DNA from 3 places in the Allobacillus sp. SKP2-8 genome. Region 3 is predicted to be linked to each of the others. Evidence: predicted binding sites of a transcription regulator. Region 3 holds the regulator's gene; each other region holds the start of a gene.
The links. The regulator LexA, encoded in region 3, represses DNA repair genes until DNA is damaged. The targets are predictions, from matches to a motif close to CGAACATATGTTCG.
Positions count from the first base shown of each region.

Region 1: the regulator LexA is predicted to act here: its motif matches at 3,054-3,067, upstream of ruvA (Holliday junction branch migration protein RuvA).
Region 2: the regulator LexA is predicted to act here: its motif matches at 3,880-3,893, upstream of uvrB (excinuclease ABC subunit UvrB).

Region 1 is NZ_VMHF01000002.1:104,979-113,018, forward strand. It holds gene tgt (tRNA guanosine(34) transglycosylase Tgt) at 1-121, opposite strand, end outside; gene queA (tRNA preQ1(34) S-adenosylmethionine ribosyltransferase-isomerase QueA) at 155-1,183, opposite strand; gene FPQ10_RS03795 (DUF2905 domain-containing protein) at 1,212-1,412, opposite strand; gene ruvB (Holliday junction branch migration DNA helicase RuvB) at 1,413-2,411, opposite strand; gene ruvA (Holliday junction branch migration protein RuvA) at 2,424-3,035, opposite strand; gene FPQ10_RS03810 (YebC/PmpR family DNA-binding transcriptional regulator) at 3,164-3,883, opposite strand; gene FPQ10_RS03815 (SDR family NAD(P)-dependent oxidoreductase) at 3,905-4,663, opposite strand; gene FPQ10_RS03820 (YhcN/YlaJ family sporulation lipoprotein) at 4,738-5,217, opposite strand; gene FPQ10_RS03825 (LysM peptidoglycan-binding domain-containing protein) at 5,332-5,844, opposite strand; gene obgE (GTPase ObgE) at 5,993-7,282, opposite strand; gene FPQ10_RS03835 (Spo0B domain-containing protein) at 7,291-7,776, opposite strand.
Region 2 is NZ_VMHF01000016.1:13,467-21,506, forward strand. It holds gene uvrA (excinuclease ABC subunit UvrA) at 1-1,845, opposite strand, end outside; gene uvrB (excinuclease ABC subunit UvrB) at 1,852-3,831, opposite strand; gene FPQ10_RS10770 (hypothetical protein) at 4,321-5,973, opposite strand; gene FPQ10_RS10775 (hypothetical protein) at 6,878-7,489, opposite strand; partial or broken gene FPQ10_RS10780 (IS3 family transposase) at 7,783-7,875, shown strand; gene FPQ10_RS10785 (S41 family peptidase) at 7,929-8,040, opposite strand, start outside.
Region 3 is NZ_VMHF01000001.1:274,373-283,098, reverse strand. It holds gene FPQ10_RS01480 (MerR family transcriptional regulator) at 1-372, shown strand, start outside; gene glnA (type I glutamate--ammonia ligase) at 456-1,790, shown strand; gene FPQ10_RS01470 (hypothetical protein) at 2,031-2,255, shown strand; gene FPQ10_RS01465 (YolD-like family protein) at 2,259-2,582, shown strand; gene FPQ10_RS01460 (DNA polymerase IV) at 2,607-3,875, shown strand; gene FPQ10_RS01455 (class I SAM-dependent methyltransferase) at 3,968-4,705, shown strand; gene lexA (transcriptional repressor LexA) at 4,790-5,410, opposite strand; gene FPQ10_RS01445 (DUF896 domain-containing protein) at 5,567-5,797, shown strand; gene tkt (transketolase) at 5,952-7,961, shown strand; gene FPQ10_RS01435 (YneF family protein) at 8,113-8,355, shown strand; gene FPQ10_RS01430 (cytochrome c biogenesis CcdA family protein) at 8,510-8,726, shown strand, end outside.

The sequences.
Region 1 (8,040 bases), on a different contig from region 3:
TTGCCAATGTACCAACGGGCATAAAAACAGGCGTATCAAAAGAACCGTGGGGTGTATGCACGGTTCCTAAACGCGCGCCTGTTTGCTTACAAACTTTTTTTAACTCATAGGTGATAGCCATGAACTCTCTCCTTGATATTTAATTTCAAATTCGTTAATAAATGAACATTGCATCGCCGAAGCTAAAGAATCGATAAGATTTTTCTACCGCTTCTTTATACGCTCTCAATGTTCGTTCTTTACCAGCGAAAGCGCTGACTAACATGATTAGTGTCGACTTTGGTAAGTGAAAATTCGTAATCATTGCGTCAATCGCTTGGAATGTGTACGGAGGATATATAAATATATCCGTCCATCCGCTTCTGGCTTCAAAGGTGCCATTTGTATCGCGGGCAATTGTTTCTAATGTTCTGATGGAAGTAGTTCCGACAGCAATGATTCGATTCCCTTTCGCTTTGATCTCATTAAGGGATGATGCAGTTTGTTCGTCCAATCGGTAGAATTCTGCGTGCATTTCATGATTTTCAATATCATCCGTCTGGACAGGTCGGAAGGTACCTAAACCGACATGCAACGTAACATAAGCGATGTGAACTCCTTTTTGCTTAATTTGTTCCAATAAACCCTCAGTAAAATGAAGCCCTGCAGTTGGTGCCGCTGCTGATCCGACTTCTTTTGCATAAACCGTTTGATAACGGTCTTGGTCTTCTAATTGTTCTTTAATATACGGCGGTAATGGCATTTCACCTAGCTGGTCAAGAATTTCCATAAAGATGCCTTCATAATGAAAGCGAACGACTCGGCCGCCATGTTCTTTTTCATCAAGGCATTCGGCTTTCAATAAGCCATCACCAAAGTGAATCCATGTACCCACTTTTACTTTCTTGGCAGGCTTTACGAGTACTTCCCAATCATCTCCATTAACTTGGTGAAGTAACAATAATTCAACCTTACCATATGTGTCTGCCTTATAACCCATCAAACGTGCTGGGAGCACTTTTGTATTGTTTAACACAAGGCAATCACCAGGATTCAAATAATCAATGATATCCGTAAATTGCTGATGGTAAAATTGATCTTTCGCTCGATCGATTGTGAGCAATCGTGATGCTGACCGATCCTTAAGCGGTGTTTGTGCAATTAATTGTTCTGGTAAGTCAAAGTCAAACTCATTAATATCCATGCTGTTCCTACTTTCTATTGATTACCGATTACTTAAATTTCCCTAAAATATAAAATACAAGCGATAAAATAATACTAATGATAATAGAGGTCATGACCGGAAAATATACCGTTGTATTCCCTTTCTTGAAAACGAAGTCACCAGGAAGCTTTCCAATCAATGTCCAAATGATCCCAACGATCACCAACACAATTCCAATAAGGATTAGAATTTTTCCTAGTCCATCCATTCACCCGTTAACCTCCCTATTGAAATGACGATACGCTTCATACGTGGCAATCCTTCCACGTGGTGTGCGTTGAATATATCCCTTTTGCAATAAAAAAGGTTCATACACGTCTTCAATGGTTTGAGATTCTTCGCCAATGGTTGCTGCCAATGTTTCCAATCCAACTGGTCCGCCTTGAAACTTATCGATAACCCCTAATAAATATTTATGGTCGATATGATCTAATCCAGCCGCATCCACCTGTAACATGTTCAATGCTTCTTTTGTGATATCCACTGTAATGGTGTCCATTTCACTTACTTGGGCAATGTCTCGCACGCGTTTGAGCAACCGATTGGCAATACGAGGTGTACCGCGTGAACGGGAGGCGATTTCCTTTGCTGCATCCTCTTCAATTTCCATTTCAAATATGTCAGCTGTACGTTTAATGATATGACTTAGATCTTTCTCTTCATAAAACTCCAGTCGACTTAATACACCAAATCGATCACGAAGAGGAGCAGAAAGCAACCCAGCACGAGTTGTCGCACCTACAAGTGTAAATGGCGGCAAATCTAATCGTACGGATCGAGCGCTATCCCCTTGACCGATTACAATATCCAAAAAGAAATCTTCCATCGCTGGATAGAGTATTTCCTCAACCGCTCTAGGCAAGCGATGAATCTCATCAATAAACAAGACGTCTCCTGTTTCAAGGGAAGATAAAATCGCTGCGAGATCTCCAGCTCTTTCGATTGCTGGCCCGGATGTCGTTCGAAACTGTACACCCATTTCATTGGCAATAATCGATGCCAGTGTCGTTTTCCCTAGACCTGGAGGACCATATAACAAGACGTGATCCAATGGTTCTTCGCGCATTTTTGCCGCTTCAATAAATATGCTCAAGTTTCGCTTTGTTTTCTCTTGTCCTATATATTGCCTCAATATTTGAGGTCTTAAACTTTGTTCCACCTGAAGATCTTCTCCTTGAAGATCTCCAGAGATCATTCGATCATCCATCATTCCACCCACTTACCGTATTAATAGTTGCAACCCTTTTTTCACTACGTCATCCGTTGATTCAAGATTTTCAGCTTTTAGCTTGCCTTCAATCGATTTAATTTCCCGATTGGAATAACCGAGAGCTCTTAATGCTTCAATCGCTTCATCAACATAAGGACTGGTTGCGTGGATCATATGAATTGTTTCTGTTGTCTTGGAATCTTCGCCTTGGAAAGTCAGCCACTCTGTCACTTTCCCTTTTAAGTCCAAGATCATTTGACGTGCTGTCTTCTTTCCGACACCCGGAAACTTGGTCAAGAATTTTTCATCCTCTTGCTCAATTGCTTGGGCAAAATCTCTGACAGGTACCTGGCCGATAATTGCACTAGCGCTTTTAGGTCCGATTCCGGATACTTGTATTAATTTTTTAAATAATGATTTCTCTTCTTCTCTTTTAAATCCATATAACATGTGTAGGTCTTCACGAACATACTGATATGTATAAACTTTCACTTCTTGTCCTAAGGATTCTTGAAACTGATAAGGATTGGCACAATATATTTCATAGCCGATTCCTGCCGTTTCAACGACCAATATATCGTCTTCAATCTCCTCTAATTTTCCACGAACATAAGCAAACATGAACTTCTCTCCTATTCTTGAACAAATGTTCTCTCATTAGTTTAACATGGAAACCAATCCTTGTGGTCTTATTTGAACGATAGAAAAACCAGTCATGATTACCCAGAACCATAACTGGTGTTACTGTTTTATTTCATATTGTGATGAACATCTTGAACATCATCAAGATCTTCGAGCATATCAATCAGTTTGTTCATCTTCTCTTGATGATCCTCTGCCACTTCCGCATCAGTATCAGGAATCATCGTCAATTCAGCTGCTTCCAACGGATAATTCTCTTCCAGCATCTTCTTACAAGACTCGAAATCTTCCACTGTTGTGTAAAGCTCAAACACTTCTTCATTAGATTCAATCTCTTCACAACCAGCTTCGATGGCTTCAAGCATGAACTCATCTTCATCCATAGAAACATTTTCCTTCGCAATGACGATGTACCCTTTTCGTTGAAACATAAAAGAGACGCAGCCATTTTCCCCTAAGTTGCCGTCATTTTTTGAAAAGGCATGTCTGACTTCTGAAGCTGTTCGGTTTCTATTATCTGTCAACACATCAACCATGACTGCAACGCCACCTGGGCCATAACCCTCATATGTCGTCTCTTCATAATTTTCGCCTTCCACGTTTCCGGCTGCTTTCTGTACTGCGCGATCGATATTATCTTTTGGCATGTTATTGGAACGTGCCTTATCAATTGCCAAACGGAGAGCGGCATTTGTTTCAATATCTGTTCCGCCTTGTTTTGCAGCGACATAGATTTCCTTCGCCAATTTCATGAATATTTTTCCCCGTTTTGCATCTTTGGCATTCTTTTTGTGTCTAATATTATGCCATTTTGAATGTCCTGCCATAAACTCCTCTTCCCTTCTTGATTAATCGACTAAATCATATACTCGGTATACACGACCACTCTCGATGGTCTCTCGTTTATGAATTAATTGGAACAACAATTCAGCAACTTCACCTGGACTCCGTAGCTGTCCTTCTTGTTTGAATTGCTTGAACTTTTCAACGTCTTTAAAGCTTTCACTAGTTGATTTACGAATCTCAGATTGCATGTCAGTATCCATAATCCCCGGACTAAAGGCAACATGTACTTCATCTCGTCCGATTTCCTTAGCTTCCATAGCCGCCGTTTGTGTAAATAAGTTGATCGCCGCCTTTGTCGATCCGTAAGCACTCCATCCATAAGTACTTCGTTCTGCAGCTCCCGAAGTGATATTCACAACGGTAAGCGGTACATCGATTGAACTCTTCTTCAACTCATTGAGAAGAATCATCGGTGCTGTTGTATTCAAAGCGACATGCTTCGAAATGTCGTCACTATCTATACTACCGACGGGACCAATCGGCGAAACCATACCAGCATTATTGATCAGCAAGACCTCTTCTGGTGACTCTGTTTCAAGAATTTGGCTAATTTTTTTCCCAACAGAAATTGTGGATTCAGGATCACTCAAATCCGTTGGCAAATGCGTATGCGTTAGTTGGTGTGCTGAAGCTTCTTCATGTAATGTAGGTAACTCAGCCTTTCTCGCAAGGGTAATGAGCTGATATCCCTCTTTTAGCGCTAACATAGCACTTTCTTTTCCCAATCCCCTAGAAGCACCTGTAACAATGGCGTATTTCATTCGGTTTCTCCTCCCTTTTTGAATCTTTTTGTATTCATTTTAAAAGAATGATGTTGAATTGGTTGTTAAATCGGTTATTCTATCCGTGAATCAAAATCAGGATTTACATCCACAATTATATCAGAGCGATCGGTGATGTCTTCAACAATTTCCTTAACGCGTTGGACGGTTTCTTTCGGATCCGAGCGACTTTCTAAATTAATCGCAACAAAGATTTTGTCTTCTCTGATAGCCAGTCCAACTTGCCGTACTTCTTCCAATTGCATCAACTCATAATAAATATGCCGTTCGGTTTTGTTTCCAGGCCCTTCTTCATCGTTAGTGTTCTCACTTGAATTATTCATGGATCGCTCTAAATTTTTTTGCTCAAAATATTCGGTTGGGTTCGAATATAAATTATAACGGATTAACTCCTCATCTGTCACCTTTTGGTCCTTTTGCATCTCTGCCGTTTGCCCACCATCTGTTCTTTGTTTATCCTTTTCTGGGTTGACCCAAGTGCATCCGGTCATAATAATCGCTATAAGTGTAAGGAATATCGTTTTTTTAATCATAAAATCACCTCCTTTCATTAGTTTGAGAAAGGAGGTGCTAACCATACATTTAACGTGGTGAAAATTGATGGAAAACCACACATTTATTTGATTGAATTTATTTGTAATAATTGGTTAGTAAGAATAGACATAACCCATACACGGATTGTAGTAAATAAATGGCTGCTGCTGTTGTTCAAGTGAACCCCATCCCTGAACAAAAGTCATGTCTGTGTACAGTGGTTGTGTCATAGGTGCATATCCGTCTGGATAGGAATATAGGTAATTTTGGTTTTTCACTAACGGGGAAGGGATCTGCCACACACGTTCATCCTCTTGAATTTCAGGAAGATAGTCTGCCGTTCTTTCAGGTGGTTCCATACGAGTCAATCGGTCATTGGATAACTCTTTTTGCGTAATGGAAGTCTTCGTATGATCTACGTCATCACTCTGGTTTACCGAACTAGATCTCACTTGTTTTTCTACTTGTTTTTCGCGCTCAATGGGTACGCGCAATTTCATCCCTTGCATGAGTTCAAATGGGTCGGCGATTTGTTTATTCATACGAGCAACTTCTTGAAAGGAAAGACCATATTTCTCGGCAATGGACTTGATTGTTTCACCTCTTCGAACAATATGAATTCTCAAATTCAATGACTCCTTTCATTTCAATCTACACTTAGTTTATGCAAGAAGACGAAAAAATTGAGTCAGCAGCCTATAATTCATATGTCTGGATCAGCCATTAAAAAACACTGCACATCCTTCAAAGAGGAACATGCAGTGTTTTCAATTCTTATTCAACAAATTCAAATTCGAAATCTAATAAGCGAACGATATCTCCGTCCTCTGCTCCTCTTTTACGGAGCGCTTCATCGATTCCTAAATGACGCATTTGTCTGGCAAATCGGCGAACAGATTCATCCCGATTAAAATCAGTCATTTTAAATAATCGTTCAATTTGAGAACCTGTTAATACATAAGCACCGTCAGGATCCCGTGTAATTCGGAAGCTTTCATCATCTTTTTCATGTCGATAGATAACGCGTTCATCTTGAAGGTCTTCTTCTTGCGTTTCAAATGCATTTTTCGGTATTTTTTCCAATGTATCGGCAATTGAATAAAGCAGATTGCTTAAACCTGACTTCGTCAAAGCTGAGATCGGAAAAATTTTCTGTGATGCATCAAAATGCTCTTTAAATTGTTCAAGCTGTTCTTCAGCACCAGGCATGTCCATTTTGTTTGCAACAATTAATTGAGTACGTTCCATCAAGCGTTCATCATATTGCTCAAGCTCTTGATTAATCGTTTGATAATCTTCATAAGGATCTCTTCCTTCAGTTGCGGACATATCGACCACATGAACAATTAAGCGTGTGCGCTCAATATGACGTAAAAATTGATGTCCTAGTCCTACACCTTCATGAGCACCTTCAATCAATCCTGGTAAATCCGCTATCACAAAGCTTCGATCATCTTCCGTCCGGACCATACCTAAATTAGGGTTAAGCGTCGTAAAATGATAATCGGCAATCTTAGGTTTTGCAGCACTGACGACAGATAGTAGTGTCGATTTCCCGACACTTGGGAAGCCTACTAACCCAACATCCGCTAAGACTTTAAGTTCGAGTTGGACATACAACTCTTCACCTGGCTCGCCATTTTCAGCAATTTCGGGGGCACGGTTCCTCGCATTACTAAAGTGAATATTTCCACGTCCGCCACGTCCAGCTTTTGCAATGACTGCTCGCTGTTTATGTTCGATTAAATCCGCAATGACTTTGCCGGTATCTGCATTTTTTACGGTCGTTCCTGGTGGCACAGGAACAACGAGTGGAGCAGCGTTTTTACCGTGCATACTTTTGTTCATTCCATTTTCCCCGCGGGTTGCTTTAAAATGTTTTTGATAGCGAAAGTCCATTAACGTATTCAAACCTTCATCTACTTCAAAAATGACATCACCGCCGCGGCCGCCGTCACCACCAGCAGGACCACCCATTGGTTCATATTTTTCTCGTCGGAAAGCAACGATTCCATTACCACCATCGCCTGCTTTGACGAAAACTTGCACTTGATCTACAAACATTCTCTCACCTACTTATAACGATATTGAAAAACAATTTTTTGCAAATCATTTTCCGTTTCGTTTTCTGGATCATTCTGTTTATCTTTTTCCACATCAGTAATAATATAATCAATTTGGATTTCTGGTTGGTAAGACAAGTGAATCCATAATGAAGTATCTTCTTGGACGACTTCTTCAACTTGGTCTATAACCGATTGAACATCTTGTTCCATAGCTTTGTCATAAGTCCGCAGAGGCTGCGTCTCACCAGTCGTTTTAAAATGTAATCTGACCTCTGGGTGATCTATTTTCCACAATAGAATTCGACTGACATATTCAGGAGCATCTAAAGATTGTAAAGCTCTTTCAGTATTTAGCTCATCAATAAAATGATTTAGCTTGTCCATCGATTCCTCTTTCATATTCATACTTTGATATCCATGAATCACCTGGAGCTCATTTAGTAGCTTGTGCCGATACAACTTCATCGTATTTAAAAAAGTTTCCGTATCCATAGAGACCACCTAACGTGCCATTTTTCTCTATTTTACCATATTACCATAAACCAAGACATTCACCTTGTCGTTCGTCGAAGTATTTTCAGATAATCCACCGTTTGTCACAATTATTCACCTATGAATGAATCAATTCATACATCAAATCGCAAGAGCGCCAAAGCTTTTAAATAATGGCTTTGTTAGAACTTAGTGTTGATTTTCTTATGATACAGCATAAAGCATGGAGTTGTTGAATTGTGAGAAGCGAAGGTGGCGACTCCT
Region 2 (8,040 bases), on a different contig from region 3:
TTTAATATTGATCATTTTATTCTTATTCACTTTTCTTCGCTCTGCAGGTAAGTGGATAAATTTTTTGCCGCTTAAATATTGACCCGTCAACGATTCTTCAACGTCCATGACTTCTTTCGGCGATCCACTAGCAACGATTTCGCCGCCTTGCGCTCCAGCACCTGGTCCGATGTCGACTAACCAATCGGCTGCAAGCATCGTATCTTCATCGTGCTCAACGACAATGAGCGTGTTATCCAAGTTACGCATTTGCTTGAGCGTCTCGATTAAACGGTCATTATCCCGTTGGTGCAATCCAATCGAAGGTTCATCCAATACATACAGTACACCGGTTAGTGCTGAACCGATTTGTGTTGCTAAACGAATCCGTTGAGCTTCACCACCGGATAAAGTTCCTGCCGACCGAGATAGCGTTAAATAATTCAACCCGACATTTTGCAAAAAGTGCAGACGGTTGTTAATTTCTTTCAAGATCATTTGGGCGATTTGTCGATCTTGCTCGGATAATGATAATTCTTGAAACCAATTCAATGAATCGGTAACCGAAAAATCAGTGACTTCAGAAATATGCTTATGATTGATTTTGACGGACAATACTTCTTCAGATAAACGATAACCATCACAAGTCGGGCATGTTTTTTCTGCCATATATTTACCCATCAATTCACGTGTGAAGCTGGAAATGGATTCATGGTACCGACGAGAAATATTACTGAGTACACCTTCAAAAAAGATTTGATTCTCACGCACTTGTCCTTGTTCATTTTTATAACGGAATTTGATCTTTTCTTCTCCACTTCCGTTCAGGATAATATCCATATGCTCTTTCGGTAAGTCTTTAATTGGCTTCTTCATATCAATGCCGAAATGTTTACAGACACTTTTTAAAAGCTGTGGATAATACTGTGAAGAAATCGGTTGCCATGCAGCGATTGCTCCTTTTTGTAAGGAAAGATTCCAGTCTGGTACTACTAAATCTAAATCCACTTCCAAGTTAGAGCCAAGACCATCACATGTTTTGCAAGCACCAAACGGACTGTTGAAGGAAAACAATCTAGGTTCTAGTTTCCCGACGGTAAACCCACAGATCGGACAGGCCAGGTTTTCATTAAACTTCATTTCATCTCCGTCGATCAAGTCAACGATCACTTGGCCTTCTCCGAGCTTCAATGCTGTTTCCATCGAGTCCGCCAGTCGACTTTCGATACCTTCTTTGACGACAATCCGGTCGATGACGACTTCAATCGAGTGCTTTTTATTTTTCTCCAGTTCAATTTCCTCGGAAATTTCCCGCATTTCTCCGTCTACACGTAGACGAATGTACCCTTCTTTTTTCAAGTCAGCCAATATTTTTTTATGCTCACCTTTTCGGTCCGAAATAACGGGAGCAAGCAGTTGGATTTTCGTCCGTTCCTCAAGTTCCATGACTTGATTGACCATCTGTTCGATGGATTGAGCACTGATTTCCACGCCATGTCGCGGACAAATTGGTTTCCCGACCCGCGCATACAGCAGGCGAAGATAATCATAAATCTCTGTCACGGTTCCAACCGTCGAACGTGGGTTACGGCTCGTCGTTTTCTGATCGATGGAGATCGCTGGAGAAAGCCCTTCAATCGCATCGACATCTGGTTTATCCATTTGACCGAGAAACTGCCGTGCATAAGCAGAGAGGGACTCTACATAACGGCGCTGTCCCTCTGCATAAATCGTATCGAACGCTAAAGAAGATTTTCCTGAACCGGATAACCCTGTCATAACGACTAATTTATTTTTTGGGATTTTCACGTTTACATCTTTTAAGTTATGTGCACGTGCACCTTGGACGGTAATTTCTTTTGTCATTTACGCTCATCCTTCCACTTTCAGTTCCAATAACGCATCGCGTAGTTCCATCGCTTTTTCGAAATCCAACTCTTTTGCTGCTTGTCGCATTTCTTCTTCCATTTGATCGATGAGCTTCTGTTTGTCTTCTTTCGATAAATTCGAATACTCGGAGATCAGTTCAGCTTGCTGATCGTCCTCGGAATCATATGTCGCACGAATGACATCGCGGATTTCTTTCTTGATCGTTGTCGGTGTAATGCCGTGCTTCTCATTATAAGCCATTTGTTTTTCACGACGACGGTTCGTCTCTTCAATCGCGGTCTGCATCGAATCTGTCATTTTATCGGCATACATATGCACTTGCCCGTTTTCGTTACGAGCAGCACGGCCAGCCGTCTGGATCAATGAACGCTGCGAACGGAGGAAACCTTCTTTATCGGCATCCAAAATAGAAACGAGCGACACTTCCGGAATATCGAGTCCTTCACGCAATAAGTTAATGCCGACAAGAACGTCGTATTTTCCGATTCGTAGGTCGCGAATGATTTGAATTCGCTCCAACGTCTTTATTTCACTGTGCAGATAAGCAACTTTGATGCCCATTTCTTGCAAATAATCCGTTAGGTCCTCGGACATTTTGATCGTTAACGTCGTAACCAACACACGTTCATTTCGTTCAATCCGTTTATTGATTTCACCAATCAGGTCATCAATCTGTCCCTTACTTGGTTTCACGGTAATTTCAGGATCCAACAACCCGGTCGGACGGATAATTTGCTCAACCATCTTCGGCGTATGCTCAAGCTCATAAGGACCCGGTGTGGCTGAAACATAAATTGCTTGGTCCACATGCTTCTCCCATTCTTCAAATTTCAACGGTCGGTTGTCCAAAGCTGAAGGAAGACGGAAGCCATGTTCAACGAGCGTCATTTTTCTGGCACGGTCTCCATTATACATTCCACGAATTTGTGGCAACGTAACGTGCGACTCATCGATCACCATCAATGAATCATCCGGAAAGTAATCCAATAATGTGTATGGTGTTGCACCTTCATCGCGTAACGTTAAATGACGCGAGTAGTTTTCGATTCCTGAACAGAAACCCATTTCACGCATCATTTCCAAATCATAATTCGTCCGTTGCTCAAGTCGTTGAGCTTCAAGAAGCTTTCCTTGCTCCTCAAATTTCGCCAACTGTTCTTCCAATTCTTTTTCAATATTTTTAATGGCAATCTGCATTTTTTCATCTCTTGTGACGAAGTGGGATGCCGGGAAGATCGCTACGTGGTCACGATCACCGATAATCTCGCCAGTCAATGCATCCACTTCACGAATCCGGTCGATTTCATCACCAAAAAACTCAATCCGGATACAATGCTCTTCACGTGAGGCCGGAATAATCTCCAAGGAATCTCCACGGACCCGGAACGTACCACGTTGAAAATCGATATCATTTCTTGCATATTGAATATCGACAAGGTCACGTAGCACTTCATTACGCTCTTTTTCCATGCCGACACGAAGCGAGAGTACTAAATCGCGGTATTCCGTTGGATTCCCTAACCCGTAAATACAGGATACACTCGCGACAATCAGCACGTCCTGGCGCTCAAACAACGAGGATGTTGCCGAGTGACGCAGCTTATCAATTTCATCATTGATGCTCGCGTCTTTTTCAATAAATGTATCAGAGCTCGGCACATAAGCTTCCGGTTGATAGTAATCGTAATAACTCACGAAATACTCAACAGCATTATTCGGAAAAAATTCTTTAAACTCACTATATAATTGTCCAGCCAATGTCTTGTTGTGGGCAATGACAAGGGTTGGACGATTGATTTCCTTCACAACATTCGAGACAGTAAACGTTTTCCCTGTTCCTGTCGCTCCTAATAAGGTTTGATGTTTTTGTTTCTTTTCGATTCCATTGACCAATTGTTCGATCGCTCGAGGCTGATCTCCCTCTGGCTGGAATTGCGAAAACAACTCAAATTTTTGACTCAAACACATCATCTCCAGAAAATAATTTCACTAGTCTATTTTAACATCTCACGAACAAAAGTTCTATTGTAGTGACTCGGCCATGTATACCTTAAGAATATTTTCTTCTACTGACTTTTGCAAAGAATGTGATGTCTAAGATTTTCCATAAAAAGAACGACAAGGTTGTGATAAAAGTTCTTTAAAAAATAAAAACCGAACAATTTAGGCGTAAAAAATTGTTCGGGTTTTCTTCTTAGTTGGCGCTCCATCAAAATACTTCGCTTGCACCCAAAGGGCATAAGGCGACATCTGCGATAAATCGCAGTGTCTTCTATACCGCGGGCACGGCTCGAGCCTCCTCGGCCGAAAACCGTGGCCTGTGGGGTCTCGAGTCACGTGCTGTTCCCGCAGGCGTCAACGTATTTTGATTCCGCTTCCTATCTTTACTTGTTATATAAATAGTCATCTTTTGCATCAATATTTTTCTTTTGTCTCAGTTTTCCCGATAATTCAGTCATTCTTTTGGTCGTCTTCATTGCTGCGTAACTCTTCAATCAGCGACATCAGTTCATCTTCATAAAGAGCTTTTTCATTGATGTTATGCTCACTGTTTTTCGGTTCTTCAATTTTTTCTTGCTCCGTATGTCTTGGTCCAGTTAATCGGTTTGCTCTTTGATTCGGAGCGTCCAGTTTTTCTGGCGACGCTTGTTTCGGTGGTTCGAGTTGATCTTGTTCGCTTGAATCGCTTTCCAAAAAGTCTAAGAACGAATCATGCGACTGTTCGATTTTTTGTTGCTTCTCTAAGTCAGACGATTCAAGTTTATCCTGTTCGTTCCACTCGGTTGAAAATTGTTCTTCTTCCATGTTTCTATTCGTTGTGTAACTTTCTGATGAATCCGACTGATGATATTTTTGCTGATTCTTTTCCGTCGCGGTTACAACTTCATCTAAATCAAATTCTTCTGTTTGATTCGGTTGCAGGCTAAACTTTGGCTTTTCTTTGACAAACACCAAGCCCAGTTCGTGACGTTCATTTTGATAGATGGGACGTTGTACGAATCGAACTTCCCCATCTAAATTTTTCACAGACAGCTTACAATAGGTTTGATTGACACTCATAATTTCATAAAACTCATGCTCATTACTCACTGGGTGATCGTGGACTCGGACAATTTTTTCACCGATGACTAAGCCCATTTCATCTGCAGGTGAGTGTGGTGTGATGCCGACAATTTGGATTCCGTCTGGTTGTGGACTATAAATCGAGCGTTTTCCTGACTCGCTCATATAAGTAGCCCATTGAATCAATAGGCGTCCAACAATCGCAACTGCTAGAAATACATAAACCCATTCTGGATAAAAATATAAACCGACTGCCAAGCCAACCAATACGACGAACAACAGCATAAGTTTTTTGGCTAGCTGCTTGGCTCCGTGATCACTCAACGTGCTATGGAAACGCTGCTGGAAACCAATAATAGCTGGGAATAACATGAGACTAAACGTTGTGGAACCCATTTCAAACATTGGCCACCACGGCAGCCACTGGTCCAGTTGTAATGCTGTTCCTTGAATCGGAACAAAAAATGGAATGAGCATGAGTCGTTTCGCCGAATGAAAGCCGACGAACTTACCACGGTCACTTTTTTCTAACCCAGGAAATGTCCGTGAGCGTTTCGTCGTTGTGACCAATATAATTTCCGCCAAAAATAGAACGAGCATGATATAGCTTACAAAGACAAAATCGACGGCGTAAATCGCATCCGAAATGACTTGATTAATAATCGTTATATCAAAGAAGTTTAATAGCCAGATAGTCAATGCAGAAATCCCGATTGTATAGATCGGCGACAGTAAACGAGTTTGATTAAACAACATAAATAGAAGTGTAAACGCAGATACGAACAGCATCCATTCATAACTAATCAATCCGCCGGCCAATAAAATCCCGACAGAAAGAAGCACGCCAAATAACAACCCTGTTAACCAAGTTCTCTTCCATTCTGCTGTGATTTCAAAAATCCGGTGACCGAACTGCTTACGTTCCTTTTCAATTCGTTTATACCCTGTCCAAAACGCAAAGATTATGGCTGCATATAAAAGAGGTTGCCATGTCACACGTAAAATTCCTAGTCCGATCTCAACCAGCCATTCCATCAACACGTTCAATCCCTCACTCTCTCTAAGAAGCAACTTCGTCTATTTAAAGATCTATTGTAAATTTTAATACATTGTATTTGAAATTACTAAACAGGGCTATCGAAAAACTCGTTAATACTATATACATTTCGTCAAAGCTAGTGCAGAATCCTGCAAACTTTGCTAATAAAATTCTAGATTAGTAGGTTATGTAGCTCCCAACTGTATATGTTCCCAAAAACTTGAGTTATGAACCTCTTATGGTGAAATTTCCTTATTGTTGATGTCAGCTATGCGAACTGTTTGGAAAATACGTGTTCAGGGGTAGTAGGTATTCACTCTCTGGGAAATATGCTTTCAGTTGTAAGAAATATGCCTCTAACCCTATGTCATATCGACCAAACTATGATTCATGTTTCGATAGATTCTTGGTGCGGTTAGTCTTGAAAAAAATGCTTACTGAATTTTAGGTATCAGTATATTACAACATGTAATTATGGATCCTAGCTAAATACAAAAATCATTCCAATATAAAACTTTTTGAAGGATTTCAACTGAATTATATAGAGTGGGATTATAAAGGCGAAGAAACTTTAACTTTTGTATATGTACATGAAACTTTCACTGATAGTTATGTTGCAACAGATGGCGGTAATTTTACATTAGATGTTACAAGTTATGGAACAAATTTTAATAGTTTCAGTGCAACAATGTATGTTAACGGTAATTATCATTCTTCAAAACCAGTGGCATATTCTGATGGCAACGGTACTGTTGAATTTAGTAGTATTCCAGCTGGTAGCACAGTGAAATTCTATATTGGAATGAGTATAGACGATACCGTTAATATTAAATTTTATGATTAATGATCGATGACTAATGTGATTAAATCGACTACGGAAATGACATAGTCGTTTTTTTATTTATCTTAATTATCCACATTTTTCACAGATACATCGTAACCTTGAATCTTAGAGATAGAATTAAACTTCTGAGTATTTAACAGTTCCTTAACCTCTTTTTCAATTTCTTTCATTTTTGATTGAACATATTGATCGGTTCCCTTAATTTTTGTTTCTATTGTAATAGACTTTTGATATTGTGATTTTATATCGATTACTTCATCAAAAACCTGAAGTTCTTTTAATAAAGTTTCCGTTTTGGCTAATAATTCACTATGAATTTCGTTCAATCTCTCCCTCTCTTTGAAAGAAGAAACATACTTAGTAACAGAAATTAAATGTTCGTTAAGAATTGTACCTTCAATTAACTTTTTCACTGAATTCTCTATATCTTTTTCAACCGATGTTAAATACTTTTGAGAACCTTTCACTTCTACTACTATTGTATTTGACGGATATTTGGTTTTTATCACTGCAATATTATAGTTGGGTTGTAATTCTGCTTTAATCTTCTGTAAAATTCGGCTAATTTCTTTATTGGTCTCATCACTTGAAGGGATTAGTTCTGAATCTTTCACCTCTTCATTAGTGCTACTTATTATTGTTTGATTAAATAAAAAGGTTGAACCTAATCCCACAACAAAAAAATTCCGATTAAAATGATGATGTTTTTTTTCATTTTTTATTCTCCCCCCCTTTTAACAAAATTTACATCTATTATTCATTATTATTCAAAAGTATTTAATTAATTCTAACTTAAAGGTATTTTTTAAAATCTCGGTGTGGCGATTTTTAGCTTAGGCGAAACACATTAAACTTCCCATCACTTTACAACCTTGTGGTTGAAAGTGGGGGATTCTCGGCGTAATCGCCAGTTATTGATTAGGCTAGACCCTCAGTACTTACGGTTAGAAGTCTTATGGCTTCTTTGGTTTTTTACTACAATAACGAACGAATAAAAATAAAGTTGGCTGGTTTAAGTCCAGTACAATACCGAACTCAAACCAGCCAAACAGCTGCATAATAAAACTCTAACTTTAAGGGGTCACTACCAAAGCCATCTTTTTCGTTTATTATTTAACTACCTGTAATTTCTTCTAAAGCACGTTTTAACTGAAGGTCGTTTTCTGTTTTTTCAACTGCTTCCAAGATTAAAGTTTCTAGTTTTTCTTCAGTCTTTTCATTGATT
Region 3 (8,726 bases):
TTGCCGTTATTCTCGATTAGTATTGTAACGACACTCACTGAATTATCGCCTAGGCAAATTCGTTACTATGAAGAAAAAGAATTGATTTCACCAACGCGATCCAAAGGAAAACAGCGTTTGTTTTCTTTTAACGATGTTGATCGACTATTGGAAATCAAACAATTAAAAGATAAAGGCGTTAATATTGCAGGAATAAAAGAAGTTTTAGGCATGAAGGAACAGGGAATAAGCGAAAGAGTGAGAGAAAGCTACCGTACAGATTTAACTGAGGACGAGTTGCACAGTCTCTTAAGAAAAGAATTGATGGAATCAGGATATGTTCATCATACTTCCATCAATCGTGGAGACTTGTCCAGGTTTTATCATTCCTAAACAGGTGCGACTTATTAACATCGTTACTATTTTGATCCCCTCAAAAATAAAAGTTTTTATTATATCAGGAGGAATAAAGAACAGTGTCAAAAATCACAAAAGAAGATGTGTACAAAAGGATTGAAGAGGAGAATGTTCGATTTATCCGACTTCAATTTACCGATTTACTAGGAACAATCAAAAACGTTGAAATTCCATTAGGCCAACTCGAAAAAGCATTAAATAACGAAATGATGTTTGATGGTTCTTCGATTGAAGGATTTGTACGTATTGAAGAATCTGATATGCGCTTGCATCCAGATTTGGATACGTTCGTTGTCTTTCCATGGACTTCCGAAAAAGGAAAAGTCGCTCGTTTCATTTGCGATATTTATAATCCTGACGGAACACCTTTCGAAGGTTGTCCACGCTATAACTTAAAACGAAACTTAGAACGAATGGAAAAACTAGGCTTTACAGCATTCAATATTGGAACAGAACCTGAGTTCTTCTTATTCAAACTAGATGAGATGGGTGAACCATCGATGGAATTAAACGACAAAGGCGGTTATTTCGATCTGGCACCTACTGATTTAGGTGAAAATTGCCGACGTGATATCGTGTTAGAACTTGAAGAGATGGGCTTTGAAATTGAAGCCTCCCACCACGAAGTCGCACCAGGCCAGCACGAAATCGACTTTAAATATTCAGATGCCATCAGACACTGTGATGATATTCAGACGTTTAAACTTGTGGTTAAAACAATTGCTCGTAAACATGGTTTACACGCGACCTTTATGCCAAAACCATTGTTTGGTGTAAACGGATCCGGAATGCATGCAAATATGTCGTTGTTTAAAGAAGGCGAAAACGTATTTTTTGATGAGCAAGGTGAAGAGCAATTAAGCAAAACAGCTTATCATTTTACAGCAGGTATTTTAAAACACGCTGTTAACTTCACTGCGGTGACTAATCCAACCGTTAACTCATATAAACGATTGGTCCCAGGCTATGAAGCCCCATGTTATGTCGCCTGGTCAACACAAAACCGTAGCCCGCTAGTTCGTGTACCAACATCTCGTGGATTGAGCACACGAATCGAAGTACGTAGTGTCGACCCGGCAGCCAATCCATATATGGCAATGGCAGTTATGTTGGCGGCAGGATTGGACGGCATTGAAAATGACCTTGATGTGCCGACACCAGTCGACCGTAACATTTATGCGATGAACAAAAAAGAAAGAGAAGAAAACGGTGTACTCGATTTACCTGCAACTCTCTATGAAGCCCTTCAAAAATTAGTGGAAGATGAAGTCATGAGAGAGGCGATGGGTGAACACCTATTGAATCATTTTGTTGAATCCAAAGAGATTGAATGGGATATGTTTAGAACCCAAGTCCATCCATGGGAAAGAGAGCAATATTTGAACGGATTTTAATAGAACTCGAGCCCTTAAATCTGCATGGTTTAGGGGCTTGAATTTTTCAATCAGAAATCCTTCCAGAAAATAACTGGAGGGATTTTTTTGTTTAATGAACCTTGTTGTGACTGCATTTTCTATGCATCCATTCAATTTCAGTGCGAAAAAAAGTGTAAAACTCTGTATTACATAATTAAGTTTTGTGGTATACTACGAACAGACGTTCACAAAACAAACGTTCTGTTGGAGGGATAGCTATTGAATAACTTATTCAATCGTTCATTGCGAGAAAAAACAAAACTTGAAGTGATTTATATAAAGAAAAATGGCACGACTACCCAGCGTGTGGTTCGAGTGATTGCTGTTTCCGAGGATCATATCCTTGCTTATTGTTTTTATAAGCGTCAGGTGAGACGTTTTAATCGAGAAAATATTTTAGCTGCACTGCCGGTAGGAACAAGAAAAGAGCAAATGGGGGCATAATCGATGCATAAGGACCGTGGAACGATGAAGTGGTCCTCGCTCATGCTGCCTGAGCATGTGGAAATTTTGCAAGAGTTATGGCAAGAGGACCGTTATGAAAAGAAACCGACTATTGATGAACAACAGATTGAATGGAATGAACAGTTGCTTCAAGAGGCCTATATAAATCAATCATTGATTCAGGTGACGTATTATAACGCAGGCACATATCACAAAGAGCGTTTGCGTGTAATGTATATGGAACCAAGTACACGATCGATTCGTTTTACGGATCAACAAGATAATCGAAAGTTTATTTCCATTGAAAATATTTTACAGATTGAATAACAATGCGTGGAAGGAGAAGACAGGATGGAAGAAACAGTGGATTATTCAATCTATCCGAGACATGATGTGTTATGTATTGATATGAGATCTTTTTACGCAAGTGTCGAATGCATTAAGCGCGGGCTCGATCCACAGACGACGTTGCTTGCGGTGGTAGGAGACCCGAATCGGAGTGGAAGCATTGTGCTCGCCGCTTCTCCCGCCTTAAAGAAAAAGTATGGCATCTCTAATGTCAGCCGTTATTTTGAGTTGCCGGATGAACCGGACATTTTAATTGCACCAGCCCATATGGGAGATTATTTAAACGTCTCTGTAGAGATCACAAAAATGATTACCGACTTTGTTCCGAAAGAGTCCGTCCACGTTTATTCAGTGGATGAATTATGGGTGACTGTCGATGGATTGGAGCGTTTGTATGGATCGGTTTATGAAATCGCGGAGCTCCTGCAACAAAATATCCGTGACCAATTTGGTATGGAGTGTGTTGTCGGGATCGGTGACAATAAATTCTTGGCAAAGGTCGTCATGGACATTCATGCCAAAAAGGCATCGGACGGAATTGCCGAATGTCGATACGAAGACGTCTCCCGATTGCTTTGGCCGATTCCTATCGAAAAGATTTGGGGCATCGGTTCGCGGATGATGCGCAACTTGAACCGAATGGGAATCGTTACACTTGGCCAATTGGCTCATACGCCACTGACTTCATTGAAAAAACGTTTTGGAATTATGGGCGAACAGCTTTATTGGCATGCGTGGGGTGTTGATTTAAGTCCGGTTACCGGAAACTTCACCAAAGATGAACAAAAAGGTTACGGTCATGGAATGACGCTTTTAAGAGATTATGAAAAAAGTGAAATTTATGCTTGCTTGCTCGATTTATGTGAAGAAGCATGCAGACGGGCGAGAAGAGATGCGAAAGAAGGACGTACCGTACATCTAGGGATCGGCTATTCAACTGAAACAGGAGGCGGATTCAGTCGCTCGGTTTCACGGGACGTCGCAAGTAATGAAACCTTAGATATTTATGAGATGTGTCTGCATTTATTCCATAAATTTTATGATGGAGAAAGTAAAATTCGTCGGGCATTTGTCACATTAACCAATCTGAATGATGAGGTGGGTACGCAGCTCGATTTATTTGAAAATCAAGCAAAAAAAAGAAGTGTCGGAGAAGTCATGGACCATATCCGTGAAAAATACGGTTCAACAGCCATTCTTCGAGCGAGCAGCTATACAACGGGTGGAATTGCTCTGGATCGAAGCAAAAAAATTGGAGGACACTTTGCATAGAAGTGGCTAGAGAAGTGAATCTAGCTGCTTCTTTTTTGTTATGGCAAGAGCCGAGTGGGGTATAGATAAATAAAAAACACTCGGAGGTACCCATGGACAAAGAAACGAAGCAAATTCGCCAAGAAGAAAAAGAATACCATCAACAATTTTATGAAAAACACGAACTCTTCGAAGAAGGAACTTGGTTGGAAGAACCGATTCCTGCTGTCATGGATGCCTTTCAGCTTATTCGTCAAAAACCAAATTTACGAATACTAGATTTAGGATCTGGAGTCGGCCGGCATAGCATTCCAATCGCAAAGGACATCGATAACCGAGGTGGCAAAATAATTTGTGTCGACTTACTCGAAGAAGCTGTTGAGAAGCTGAATCATTATGCGAAGGAATATGACGTTCAGCAAGTAGTTGAAGCTGTACAATCCGATATAGGAGACTATCGAATGAAAGAAAATCAATTTGATTTTATTATCGCTGTATCCAGTTTGGAACATACAAGCTCAGAAACTGCATTTAGAGAAGTACTAACGCGCATGGAAAGAGGGACGAAGCCAGGAGGCATCAACTGCATCATCATTAATGCAGAAGCATCTGATCAACAAGAAGAAAAGACGATGGAGATTGACAAGCCAACTGAGGAGTTGCTGTCAGAGTTGGATTTTCACTATAAGGGATGGGAAAAAATTAATCGTTTTGTTGAACCTTTGGCGTTTCAAACCGTTCGTGATGGTGAATCCATGTGGCTGTATGCTAGAGCAATAACTTATGTAGTCCGAAAAAACGAACAAAGTAACGGTTTTCAATCAGAAATGAAAATAGATCAAAATACGTGAATTTGTGGTTAAATTCATGTGTTTTATTTAGTTGAATGTCATAAAAAACACCTGAACCGGTTGTCGATTCAAGTGTTTGGCGTATTAATGAATATTTCTATACAGTCCGATCACTTTACCCAAAACGGTAACCTGATCCAAGATGATCGGTTCCATCGTTGGGTTTTCTGGCTCCAAACGGTAGTTGTTTTTATCTTTGAAAAACCGTTTAACAGTTGCTTCATTTTCTTCAGTCATCGCGACTACAATATCTCCGTTATCAGCGGTTGCTTGTTTCCGAACAATCACAAGATCTTCATTAAAAATCCCGGCCTCTATCATACTATCACCTTGAACGGTAAGGACGAATATGTTCTCTTCGGAAGCGGCAATCCCAGCTGGAAGAGGAATATATTCTTCAATGTTTTCGACGGCCGTTATTGGCTCACCGGCTGTTACTTTTCCGACTAAGGGTGCATAGATTGCTTCCCGTTCATGTACAGCATTTTCGTCTACATAGATGATTTCAATGGCGCGTGGCTTTGTCGGGTCGCGACGAATAAAGCCTTTGTCTTCTAGCCTGGATAGGTGACCATGGACGGTTGAGCTGGATGCAAGCCCGACAGCTTTTCCAATTTCACGAACAGAAGGTGGATATCCTTTTGATTTTACTTCGCTTACTAAAAAGTCGAATATGTCCTTCTGACGTTTGGATAGTTTCTTCATACTTTCTTTCACCCCTACGTCTTTATTTACTATTTGTAGTATACCAATAAAGAGCCTGGATAGCAAACGTTCGTTCGTTGTTTATACAGAATTCTTGTTTAAAATCACAAAACCATTTAAAATACGGATAAATAGTTGAAAAAAGGAGTTTATTTCATGCTTTCTAAAGATAAATTGAACCGCATCAGTGAACTATCGAAGAAAAGTAAATCGGAAGGATTGTCTAAAAGCGAAAAAGAAGAACAGCGCGAATTGAGAGAAGAATATTTACAGGAATTTCGCGGAGCATTCAAAAATCATTTAAAATCCATTAAAGTAGTCGATCCGGAAGGTACCGATGTGACACCGGAGAAATTAAAAGAAGAGAAAAGACGTAAGGAACATTAAACGTGCAAATCAGATTTGGTTTGCACCTTTTTTAAATGACAAATTTGTCGGAATTTCGAAAGAGTTTGTGTGACCTTTGAAATAACTTGTCAAATGAACAAATTAATTATAGCATTGAGAATGGAATAAAGAAGTGAAGGGAGTCTTCTATAAGATGAGCGAGAATATTGAGTCCTTAGCAATAAATACGATTCGAACGTTGTCGATTGATGCAGTTGAAAAAGCAAATTCTGGTCACCCAGGTATGCCAATGGGGGCTGCTCCAATGGCCTATACGTTATGGACAAAGGTAATGAATCAGAATCCAAAGAATTCAAATTGGTTTGATCGTGATCGATTTGTTCTTTCTGCTGGTCATGGTTCAATGTTGTTATATTCATTGTTACATTTATCAGGTTATCAAGTTTCTCTAGATGACATTAAAAACTTCCGTCAGTGGGGTTCGAATACACCGGGACATCCGGAATTCGGTCATACAGACGGTGTGGAAGCAACAACTGGACCACTGGGCCAAGGAATTGCAATGGCTACTGGTATGGCGATGGCTGAAAGATATATGGCTTCCCAGTATAATCGTGATGATTTTGAAGTCGTTGATCATTACACGTATGCGATTTGCGGTGATGGTGACCTAATGGAAGGTGTTTCTCAAGAGTCAGCTTCCCTTGCAGGTCACTTAAAGCTAGGAAAGTTAATTGTGATGTATGATTCAAACGATATTTCATTGGACGGTGACTTGGATCGTGCGTTCTCAGAAAGTGTAGAAGATCGCTATAAAGCTTACGGATGGCAAGTCATTCGCGTGGAAGACGGAAATGATACGGAAGCGATTGAGCAAGCGTTGAAGGATGCGAAAGCAAATAAAGAGCAACCGACAATGATTGAAGTTAAAACGGTCATTGGATATGGCTCACCGTCGAAATCCGGTAAATCAGATGCTCACGGAGCACCATTAGGCTCTGATGAAGCGAAAATGACAAAAGAATATTATAAGTGGACATTCGAAGAAGATTTTTATATTCCAGAAGAAGTGAAAGAGCACTTTGAAAAAACAGTAGCTGAGCGTGGCCAGCAAGCTGAAAACCAATGGAATGAAATGATGGAGAAGTATAAAGAAGCTTATCCAGAGTTGGCAAAAGAATTTGAAAACGCATTGGCAGGAAATTTAGCGGAAGGCTGGAATGTTGACCTACCTAGCTATGACGAAAACACAAAGCCTGTTGCAACGAGAGCCGTCTCTGGTGAAATCATCAATGCAATTTCATCAAAAATCACAAACTTCATCGGTGGAAGTGCCGATCTAGCTGGTTCAAATAAGACAGCTGTAAAAGAAGAAGATGATTTTAAATATCCAACATACAGCGGTCGGAATGTGTGGTTTGGTGTCAGAGAGTTTGCGATGGCTTGTGCCATGAATGGAATGGCGCTTCATGGCGGCTTAAGAGTATACGGAGGAACATTCTTCGTATTCAGTGATTACATGCGCCCAGCCATTCGTTTATCTGCACTAATGGGTGTACCGGTAACCTATGTGTTTACACATGATTCAATCGCTGTTGGTGAGGATGGACCGACACACGAACCAATCGAACAGCTATCTTCTTTACGTGCAATGCCAAACTTGTCGTTAATTCGTCCAGCAGATGCGAATGAGACAAAAGCTGCATGGGAGCAGGCTATTCAAGCAGAAGGACACCCAACAGCACTCGTATTGACACGTCAAGGACTTCCTGTACTTCCGGAGACTAATAAACGTGCAAGTGAAGGTGTACAAAAAGGTGCCTACATTCTAAAAGAAGCTGAGAAAGAGATTCCAGATTTACTCCTGATGGCTTCAGGATCAGAAGTCCAATTGGTTTATGAGGCAAGTAAAAAATTAAAAGAAGATGGTATTGATGTACAAGTGGTCAGCATGCCATCCTGGGATCGATTTGAAAAACAATCTACTGAATACAAAAGTGAAGTATTACCTAAAGCAGTCACTAAACGACTGGCCGTCGAAATGGCCTCACCATTCGGTTGGGAACGCTATGTCGGCTTAGACGGAACTGTGCTTGGAATCGATCAATTCGGCGCATCAGCACCAGGAGATGTCGTCATTGAAAAATACGGATTCACGGTAGAAAATGTTGTTAAAGAAGCAAAAGAGCTTATGGGTAAATAATAATCTCAAAGTGAGGTTCTTTTACGGAACCTCACTTGATTATGTGAACTATTCATAAAATTTGTTATTATTCATATGAATATTGCTATTGTTTTTAGTGATTCGTTTTAATATAATGTGTACGAGTCAACAAGAAGGAGGAAGTAGAAGCATGAGCACGATTTGGGTTGTATTAATTGCTCTTGCAACATTGGTAATCGGGCTGATCTTAGGTTTCTTTATCGCCAGAAAGACAATGATGAATTACTTGAAGAAAAACCCACCAATTAATGAGCAAATGTTACGTACAATGATGATGCAAATGGGTCAGAAACCATCACAGAAAAAGATCAATCAAATGATGCGTGGTATGACACAACAAATGGAAAATCAAGACAAAAAGAAGAAAAAATAACGATGAAGGGTGAGCAGGCGGATCGAATGCTTACCCTTTTTTGTCTTTCTAATAGATCGTCATGAAACTGTCAATCCTTTTATTCTATATTTGGCGGTCGATCTGTTAATCTGAAAGTGGGTTAAAGTTTTAATTTGATTGGAGCGTGAGCGAATTGGCGGACGTAAATATATTCCTCGCATTTGGAGCGGGATTTCTTTCGTTTATTTCACCATGTGTATTGCCGCTTTATCCGGTATTTCTTTCCTATATTACTGGAATGAGTTTAGAAGAATTGAAAAATGAGAAGGGTATGTTAAGAAAACGAAGTATGCTACATACACTCTTTTTCTTAATCGGTTTTTCTTCCATTTTCATTATGCTTGGATTTT